One region of the Rhodococcus sp. NPDC058532 genome, then DNA from elsewhere that is predicted to be linked to it. Evidence: riboswitches for the same ligand, from Rfam matches in the RefSeq annotation. Region 1 holds a riboswitch; the other holds the start of a gene.

Region 1 (4,629 bases):
CAGTGGGTCGCCGTGCATCGATGCGCACACCGGGTCCACCACCAGCGGCACCGGCCTGCCCTTGCCGATCCCGACCTCGCCGCACACCTGCGCGACCGACTCGATGATCGCGGTGGACGCCAGCATCCCCGTCTTCGCGGCGCTCACCCCGATGTCGCCGACCACCGACCGCACCTGATCGGCCACGATCTGCGGCGGGATCTCGTGAAAACCGCTCACCCCCACCGAGTTCTGCACCGTCACCGCGGCGACGGCGACGCAGGCGTGCACACCGAGCAGCGCCATCGTGCGGGAGTCGGCCTGAATGCCAGCGCCGCCGCCGGAATCGGTACCGGCGATGGTGAGGGCACGGACGGGGGTCTGTCCGTCGGGGGTCAGCGGCAGCAGGTTCACGAGCAAGGAGCCTATCGACCCGCCGGAACGGTGGGCAGGTACACCTGGCGGACGTCGGCGGAGATCCGCATCGAGCAGAACTTCGGCCCGCACATCGAACAGAAGTGTGCAGATTTCGCTGGCTCGGCGGGCAACGTCTCGTCGTGATACTCCCGGGCGGTGTCCGGGTCGAGCGACAGCGCGAACTGATCGTGCCAGCGGAACTCGAACCGGGCCGTCGACAGTGCGTCGTCGCGTTCCTGCGCCCGCGGGTGCCCCTTGGCCAGGTCGGCGGCGTGCGCGGCGATCTTGTAGGTGATGACGCCGACCTTCACGTCGTCCCGGTTCGGCAGCCCCAGATGCTCCTTCGGGGTCACGTAGCAGAGCATCGCGGTCCCGGCCTGCGCGATCATCGCCGCGCCGATCGCGGAGGTGATGTGGTCGTAGGCGGGCGCGATGTCGGTGGCGAGCGGGCCGAGGGTGTAGAACGGTGCCTCCTCGCACAGCTCCTCCTCGAGGCGGACGTTCTCCACGATCTTGTGCATCGGCACGTGCCCCGGGCCCTCGATCATCACCTGCACGCCATGGGATTTCGCGATTGCGGTCAGTTCGCCGAGGGTGCGGAGCTCGGCGAACTGCGCCGCGTCGTTGGCGTCCGCGATGGATCCGGGGCGCAGCCCGTCGCCGAGCGAGAAGGTGACGTCGTAGCGGGCGAGGATCTCGCACAGCTCCGCGAAGTGGGTGTACAGGAACGACTCCCGGTGGTGCGCGAGGCACCAGGCGGCCATGATCGACCCGCCGCGCGAGACGATGCCGGTGACCCGCTTCACGGTCAGCGGGACGTGCCGCAGCAGCACCCCGGCGTGCACCGTCATGTAGTCCACGCCCTGCTCGCACTGCTCGATCACGGTGTCGCGGTACAGCTCCCAGGTCAGTGCTGCCGGGTCGCCGCCAACCTTCTCCAGCGCCTGGTAGAGCGGCACCGTCCCGACCGGGACGGGGGAGTTGCGCAGGATCCACTCCCTGGTCTCGTGGATGTTCCTGCCGGTGGACAGGTCCATGATGGTGTCGGCGCCCCAGCGGGTGGCCCACACCATCTTCTCGACCTCCTCGGCGATCGACGAGGTGACCGCCGAGTTGCCGATGTTCGCGTTGATCTTCACCCCGAATCGCTTGCCGATCACCATCGGTTCGAGCTCGGGGTGATTGCGGTTGGCCGGGATCACCGCCCGACCGGCGGCGACCTCGTCGCGCACCACCTCCGGCGACACGCCCTCGCGGGCGGCGCAGTAGCGCATCTCGGCGGTGACGACGCCCGCGCGCGCCCAGCCCAGTTGGGTGCTGGCCCCGGCAGGCCGCGGCCAGCCCGACCGCACCGGCGGCAGGCCCGCCTCAAGGTCGATTCGCGCGTCGTCCTCGGTGTACGGGCCGGACGTGTCGTACAGGTCCAGATGATCGCCGGTGGTCAGGTGCACGCGGCGCACCGGCACCGACAGCCCGTCGACGTCCAGGTACCGCTTGCTGCTGCCCGCGATCGGTCCCGTGGTGACGGCCGTGGTGACAGAGGTGTCCCTCATTCGAATACTCCCTACGCCGGCATTACCCGGTCAGGTTCATACGGTCGACGGCCCTCATCGCTCGCGAAGGAGCTAGCCGTCCTCTCAGCCCGCTGGTGCGAGCCCCCGTGGGTGTTCAGTTGTCGCCGGAGACCCTAGCCCAGTTTCGCCCGATCCCTGTTGCGCACCCGCCAGCCGACCTATAGTGGCGTGGATCACATTTCTGTTACGGGCAGGCTGCCCGGCGCTTCACCCAGAAGGAGACAGGACCGATGCTCGCGGACAAGGCGACGGCCGAGGTGACGAACAATGCCGCTCAGAGCCGTTTCGAGCTGTGGCTCAACGGCGACCTCGTCGGCATTCTGGGCTACTACGACCTCGAGTCGAACGATGGAGCCGCCAGGGGCCGACGGCGGTCGACGGCGCCGGTCGTCTCCTTCCTGCACACCGTGATCGTCGAGGACTTCGGGCACCGGGGGCTCGCCGCGCTGATGGTCCGGCGGGCGCTCGACGCGGCCCGCGGGTACGGATGGAAGATCCGGCCCGTGTGCACCTACCTGCAGCGATTCGTCGCCGCGAACCCCGAGTACCGCGACATTCTGGTCCCGGTGTGAGCGCCGGGCGGCGATTCGGCCACGATTCGACGAAGGATGGGCGACAACTTGTCGACGGGGCCCGTCCCGGGCAGCGGCCCGGCCCGGATGCTGCTTGCATGGCGGCATGTTCAAGCGGAACCAGCACCGGACGGCGGCGGTGACCGCCGTCGCGGCCCGCGCCGACGCGGCGCGGGCTCAGGTTGAGGACAACCCCGCGCACTCGCGCTTCGACCTGTGGGTCGACGGCGAACTGGTGGGCATCCTCGGATACCGCCGCCTGGACGGCGTCGACTGCGCACCGGCGGACGGCGCCGCTGTCGCGTTGATGCACACGGTGGTCAAGGAGGAGCACGGCGGCCGCGGATGGGCGGCGGTGCTGGTCCGGGAGGTGCTTGAGGAGGCGCGGGTGCGCGGATGGCGGGTGCACCCGGTCTGCACCTACGTGCGACGCTATCTCGGCACCCACACCGAGTACCTGCCGCTGCTCGACGACGCCTGACGCGACGACGTCGCGGTCAGCCGTCGCGGGCCGCGAGCCGCCAGAGGGACACGACCTCTGCCGCCCGGACGGCCGCCAGCGGATCTTCGGGACCCCGGCTGCGTTGGCCGCGACCGCCGGACGCCCGCGGGTGCCGCGGGTGGACATCGCTGCGGCCGAGCACGATCAGTCCGGACCGATCGAACAGGTCGGTCAGCTGGGTGCGGGTGCGCAGGCCGAGACGCTCCGCAAGATCGGAGAGCACCAGCCATCCCTGCCCGCCCGCGGTGAGGTGGCCCGGCAGTCCGCGGACGAACTCGGCGAGCATCTGGCCCTTGCGGTCGAAGACCCCCAACTCGATCGACGACGTCGGCGCGGCAGGCACCCACGGCGGATTGCACACCACCAGGTCGGCGCGCCCGTCCGGATATCCGTCGGTGTGGACGATCTGCACCCGGTCCGCCAGCCCGAGACGGTCGATGTTGTCGGTGGCGCAGGCGACCGCGCGCGGTGCGATGTCGGTCGCGATCACCCGCTCGGCGCCGCGTCGGGCGAGCAGTGCGGCAAGCACTCCGGTGCCGGTGCCGATGTCGAACGCCGTGCCGACGCGTGCCGGGAACTCCGCCTCCGCGACCAGGTCGACGTACTCGTTCCGGGTCGGTGCGAACACCCCGTAGTGGGGGTGGATGCGGGCATCGAGCGCCGGGATCTGCACGCCCCGCCGCCGCCACTCGTGTGCACCGACGACCCCCAGCAGTTCCTGCAGGGACACCAGGCTGGCCTCCGAGGCGTCGCCGTACGCCTCGCGGCACGCCAGCCGGATATCGGGTGCCCGCCTCAGGTCGATGGCGTAGTCCGGGCCGAGTTCGATGACGATCATGCTCAGGATCCGGGTGCGGTGCGCCCTGGCCTGCCGGTGTCGGTGGAAGGTCAGCGTGAGGTCCGGGCCCGCCTGCACTCGCAGCCGATCAAGCCGCCGCTTCAGCGCATCGAGCAGTTGCCGGGCGCCAGGAAAGTCGCCTCGCCACAGCATGGCGGTGCCCTCGGACGCGAGCCGCATCGCGTCGTCGGCGCGGAGTTCATCCCCGGCGATGACCACCGTCTTCGGCGGCTTGAGGTCGCCGTTGGTGCGCCAGCGGGCCGATCGGTGTTGACCGTTCTCGACCCAGGCGGCGTCTATCCGGTCGGGTTGGTCATTGGCGGTCTCGACGGTGGACTCCTGAGGGAAGGGGGTGCGGCGGACGGACGAGCGCGAACCTAATCCAGGTCGACGATCACCGGGGCGTGATCGCTCGCGCCCTTGCCCTTGCGTTCCTCCCGGTCGATCGACGCATCGGTGACGCGGGCTGCCAGCGCGGGGGAGGCGTACTGGAAATCGATCCGCATGCCCTGCCGCTTCGGGAACCGCAGCTGCGTGTAGTCCCAGTAGGTGTACACCCCGGGCCCGGGGGTGTGCGGCCGGGTCACCTCGGCGAACCCGACCTCCTCGAACGCGGCGAACGCGTCCCGCTCCGGGCGCGAGGTGTGCGTCTTGCCCTCGAACAGCGCCGGATCCCACACGTCCTCGTCGGTCGGCGCGACGTTCCAGTCGCCGACCAGCGCGATCTGCGCGTTCGGGTCGTCGGCC
Region 2 (4,629 bases), on a different contig from region 1:
GTCGACGACGATCGCGTACGCGTCCGGGAACCCGAAGTCGGTGTAGCGGAAGTACTTCATCGGGGTCCCGCGGCGCTCGGCCTCGATGCCCTCCCAGGCGAGGTAGGAGACGGTGAAGTCGGCCTGGCCGGAGTAGACCGCCTCGTAGGCGGAGGTGCCGAGGGTGACGGACGTGAACTCGCCGGTGCCGCCATCGTTTCGGATCACCTGCTGCAGGGTTTCCTTCTCGCCCGGCTCGCCGAACCCGGCGTAGGTGGTGCCGTCCAGGTCCTTCGGGCTGGTGATGTCCGCGCGGTCGGCCTTGACGCCGATCCCGGTCGCCCAGTGCTGCAGCGGGGCGAGCACCGACACCGTGTGCGCGCCGGAGGCCCGGGAGAAGGTCGACGAATCATGGGTGCTGATCCCGAATTCGGCGTTCCCGGCGTCGATCACGGTGTCGACGGCGGTGTTGGTGTACGGCAGGATCTCGACGTCCAGACCGGCGTCCGCGAAGTAGCCGCGCTGCTGCGCGACGTACAGCCCGGTGTGGTTGGTGTTCGGTGTCCAGTCCAGCGCGAACCGGATGGTCCCGTCCGACCCCGAATCGCTGCCGCAGGCCGCGAGGAGCGTCGACGTCAGTGCGGCGGCGACGATCCCGGTCAGCGCGCGGATCATGCGGCCCGTCACGACAGCGGCCAGGACTGCGGGTGCAGCGCGGTGTCCCAGAACATCAGCTCGTACCGGGTCGCGACGGTGAAGGCGGTGACCATCGCGGCCCGGTCGGCGTCGGTCGCGGCGGCGGCCGCGGCGTCGACGAGGGCGCGGGCCGCGGCGGCGGACTCCTGGAACTCGGGGGCGTCGTAGGTGGACACCCACTGCGCGTAGGGGTGTCCGGGGTCGGCGGCGAGCACCTTCGCCGCGCGGGCCGCGAGGTCCCGGCCGACCTCGGCGTAGATCCAGAAGCACGGCAGCACCGCGGCGGCGCCGACCGCGTACGGTTCGGTCGCGGCGGCCGCGATCAGGTACGACACGTACCCCAGGCAGGCGGACGAGTGTTCCGGCTCGTCGTCCCGCGGCGGAAGGACGTGCAGCAGGTCCTCGTGCAGCGCGGACTCGACGGCGGCCGCGCTGGCGGCCGAGTTCGCCCAGAACGCGGCGGTCTGCGGGTCCGGCGCCTTGGACGCGAGGATCGCCAGCGCCTTCGCGTAGCCGATCAGGTACAGCGAATCCTGCTCGATGTAGGTGCGGAACACCGCCAGCGGCAGCGTGCCGTCGCCGAGTCGGTGCAGGAACTCGAGGTCGTCGATCGCGACCCGCAGCGCCTTCGTCTCGTCCCACAGGTGGTCGGTGAAGCGGTCCGTGGTGGTGGCATGCGTCAACACAGCCATGACATCCCTTCGTCAGCATTACCTGGACAGGTTCTCGGGTCTCATCTCAGCCCCGCAGTCGCGGAGCACCCCGTGTCAGAACACCGTCGACGGTAGCAGGTCGGTCTGCGCCGGCCCGGCGGTTGCCGGACCGTCGGCCGAGAGCCGCACCCGACAACCGCCCGTTCGCGTCCGGTCGGCGACGCCGCGGGGTGCGTCGCCTACGATCACCGGGTGATCGCCTCGACCGAATCCCGTGGTGACCGGCACCTCGAGATCGTGGGTCGCCGCGCCGCCGACCCCCGCACCGAAGCGCGTCCGGATCCCGCACCCGAACCCGACCCTCGCGAACTCGATGTACCGGAACCCGATGCGCCCGAACTTGATGTGCCCGAACTCGATGCCGCCGGGCACGCGATCGCGGAACTGCGCCGCCGCGGCCCGCTCAGCACCGACGACTGGGTTGCCGCGCTCGTCGAGCGGGGGCTCGGCACGACCGCGGAAATGGCCGCGGTGGTCCGCGCCCTCGACGACTCGCCCGTCGGGGTGCTCGCCGACGGCCGGGTTGCCGCGCTCGACGGGCTGCTCGAGGGCCGGGTGTTCACGCATCGGCTGTCCGCGGAGGAGGTCGCGTCCGGGGTTCTCGACATCGACCCGGACCTGTCCGCGCTTTCCGTGCTCGCCGGATCCCGTTCCCGCGGAGGCGAATGCGAGGTCGCCGTGGTCTCCCCGACCGCGGACGCCGCCGCTCTCGCTGCCCGCGGCCGCACCGAGTTCGCTGCCCCGGAGATCGAGCGGCTGCTGCTCGACCCGGACCTGCTGCACGCGGCGACCGCGGGCGACCTGATCGGCCTCGGGCTGGCTGGCGGTCGGCTGCGGCTGGTCCGCGTGGACCGGACCGCACCCGCCCCCGACCTCATCGACGCCCTGCGGGAGGTGATCGCCGACGGCGCCGTGCACACCGACCCCGTCGTCTGGCAGTTGGTCGCCGAGCATCCCGACCTGTTTACCGCGCCGACGGCGCCGCTGACCGAACTGCTCGCCGCCGCGGGCCACGTCTGCGAACGGAACTATCTGGCGCCGAACGGTTTCGACTTCGACGCCCATCACCGGACCGCGCTCGTCGAGTCGATCGCTCGGGAGAATCGGCTGAACGTCGCCGAGGCGGGGTCCGTCGTCGACCTCACCGACCTCGTCCACGAGGTCGCCGACGCGGTCGAGCGGGGCGAGGATCCGTCCGAGGTCGCCGCTGCCCGGGTGACCGTGGACCCGCGGGTCTTCCGTGGCCTCGCGGATCCGTCGGCGGCGGCGGTCGCGTTCGACCTCGCCACCCTCGGGGACGACCGCGCCGAGGCGCTGCACGCGGTGGCGTCGGCGCTGATCGAGCACGCGTCCCGCCGGGTGCGCCCCGCCGCGCACTGGTTGGCGGGCAAGGCCGCCGACCAGTGCGGCGACGTCCTCGTCGCGGTCACCCAGTTCGAGCTGGCGCTGGACCGCGACCCGGACTGGACACTGGCCGCGTTCGATCTGGCCCTGCTCGCCGCCGACGCGGGCGACGTGCCGCGCGCGCAGTCGCTGCTGGCCCGCATCGAGGGCGGCGACGCGGACACCCTGCAGGAGGTGTTGGCGCGGTATCAGCCCGCCGACCGCCGCGAGCTGGGGCGCAACGACCGCTGCTGGTGCGGGTCCGGCCGCAAGTACAAGGCCTGCCACCTCGGCCGGTCCGACCTGACCGCCGACGCCCGCGCCTCCTGGCTGTACACCAAGGCGCTGATGTTCGCCCGGACCCCGGAACTGTTCGACCTGGTGCACGAGCTCGCCGAGATCCGGGCCGCGCACACCGACGACGAGGACGCAACCATCACCGCCCTCGAGGGTGGCCTGGTCATCGACGCCGCGCTGTTCGAGGGCGGGGTCCTCGAGCAGTTCGTTGCCCGGCGCGCGCAGGTGCTGCCCGCGCAGGAACTCGAGCTGGCCCGGCAGTGGCTGGGCGGCAGCCGCGGCGTGTACGAGGTGACCGCGGTGTCACCGGGACGGTCGCTGACCCTGTGCGACGTGGCGGGCGGCGAGCCAATCGAGGTGGTGGACGCGGTGGCGGGCCACCACTTCGCGGTCGGCGGGCTGGTCTGTGCGCGGCTGCTACCGACCGGGGAGTCCGTCCGCGCGTTCGGGGGGATCGAACCGATCGACCCGCGGTACCGGGGCGAACTGGTGGAGATGTGCGGGTCCGCGGAGACCGAGCCGGACGAGCTGGTCGACGTCCTCAGCCTGGCGTTCATGGCGCGCTGATCGTCGCGCGACAGATCGGTCTGTCCCCGGGTGGAACCGATCCGGGCATTGCCGCGTCTGAATCGTTGTGAGCCGATGAGCACGGCCCCTGGGGGAAGGGGACCGGCGCCCGGCGGTTCCGGTGGCCGGTGGGGCAGTCGAGCAGGGGGTGACTGCCCCACCGCGCATTCGCCCCATCTTCGCGCCGAGACAAGTGAACCCCGGTCCGGCACGCTGCCGGGTCCGGGGTTCACTTGGGTGCGGTCGGGCTCAGCCGTGGTACGGCTCGGCGCTGACCAGGGTGACCTTCATCGTCTTGCCGTTGGGCAGGATGTACTCGCGGGTCTCGCCGACCTTCGCGTCGAGCAGGGCGCCGCCGAGCGGGGAGCTGGGGGAGTAGACCTCGAGCTTGTCGTTGCGGGCACCCTCTTCGCGGGTCGCGATCAGGAAGGTCTCGGTGTCGGACTCGTCACCGTCGTAGTACACCTTCACGACCGAGCCGGGCAGGGCGACACCGGACTGGGTGGGGGCCTCGCCGACCTTCGCGCTGTTCAGCAGTTCCTGCAGCTGGCGGATGCGGGCCTCCTGCTGGCCCTGCTCCTCGCGCGCAGCGTGGTAGCCACCGTTCTCCTTGAGGTCGCCCTCTTCGCGTCGCTCGTTGATCTCGGCCGCGATGACCGGACGGTTGGCAATGAGCTGGTCGAGTTCGCTCTTGAGCCGGTCGTGGGACTCCTGGGTCAGCCAGGTCACCTGGGTCTCGGTCATGCTCGATCACTCCTCGTAGTCGGAACCCGGGGACGGGTCCCCTGGACGGACCACCGATACCGGTGGTCGTGCATCGGAGTCCGCGTCGCACGCGCATCCGGATGCAAATACAGCACCACTGCAAATGCAGCAATACACGGTTCCTGCCCGGAACCGTGTATCACCGTATTTTAGCACGAGCTGGGATTTTCCCGGCGAAGGTCGAGGCAGCGCCACCCGCACGACCGGGACGGACCCGGCGGGACTCAGC

Evidence for each region. Region 1 has a riboswitch for thiamine pyrophosphate ahead of thiC (phosphomethylpyrimidine synthase ThiC). Riboswitches for the same ligand answer to the same signal wherever they lie in the genome.
Region 2: another riboswitch for thiamine pyrophosphate. It lies ahead of ACFWQG_RS01070 (TenA family protein); the one in region 1 lies ahead of thiC (phosphomethylpyrimidine synthase ThiC).

What each region holds. Positions count from the first base shown of each region.
Region 1 is NZ_JBHXNU010000002.1:18,482-23,110, forward strand. Features, by position in the region: gene thiD (bifunctional hydroxymethylpyrimidine kinase/phosphomethylpyrimidine kinase) at 1-393, opposite strand, end outside; gene thiC (phosphomethylpyrimidine synthase ThiC) at 405-1,949, opposite strand; TPP riboswitch at 1,941-2,068, opposite strand; gene ACFWQG_RS02900 (GNAT family N-acetyltransferase) at 2,201-2,542, shown strand; gene ACFWQG_RS02905 (GNAT family N-acetyltransferase) at 2,649-3,023, shown strand; gene ACFWQG_RS02910 (methyltransferase) at 3,040-4,101, opposite strand; gene ACFWQG_RS02915 (exodeoxyribonuclease III) at 4,260-4,629, opposite strand, start outside.
Region 2 is NZ_JBHXNU010000001.1:234,430-239,058, forward strand. Features, by position in the region: gene ACFWQG_RS01065 (ABC transporter substrate-binding protein) at 1-654, opposite strand, end outside; gene ACFWQG_RS01070 (TenA family protein) at 663-1,367, opposite strand; TPP riboswitch at 1,355-1,450, opposite strand; gene ACFWQG_RS01075 (SEC-C metal-binding domain-containing protein) at 1,581-3,635, shown strand; gene greA (transcription elongation factor GreA) at 3,885-4,379, opposite strand; gene ACFWQG_RS01085 (DUF4307 domain-containing protein) at 4,625-4,629, opposite strand, start outside.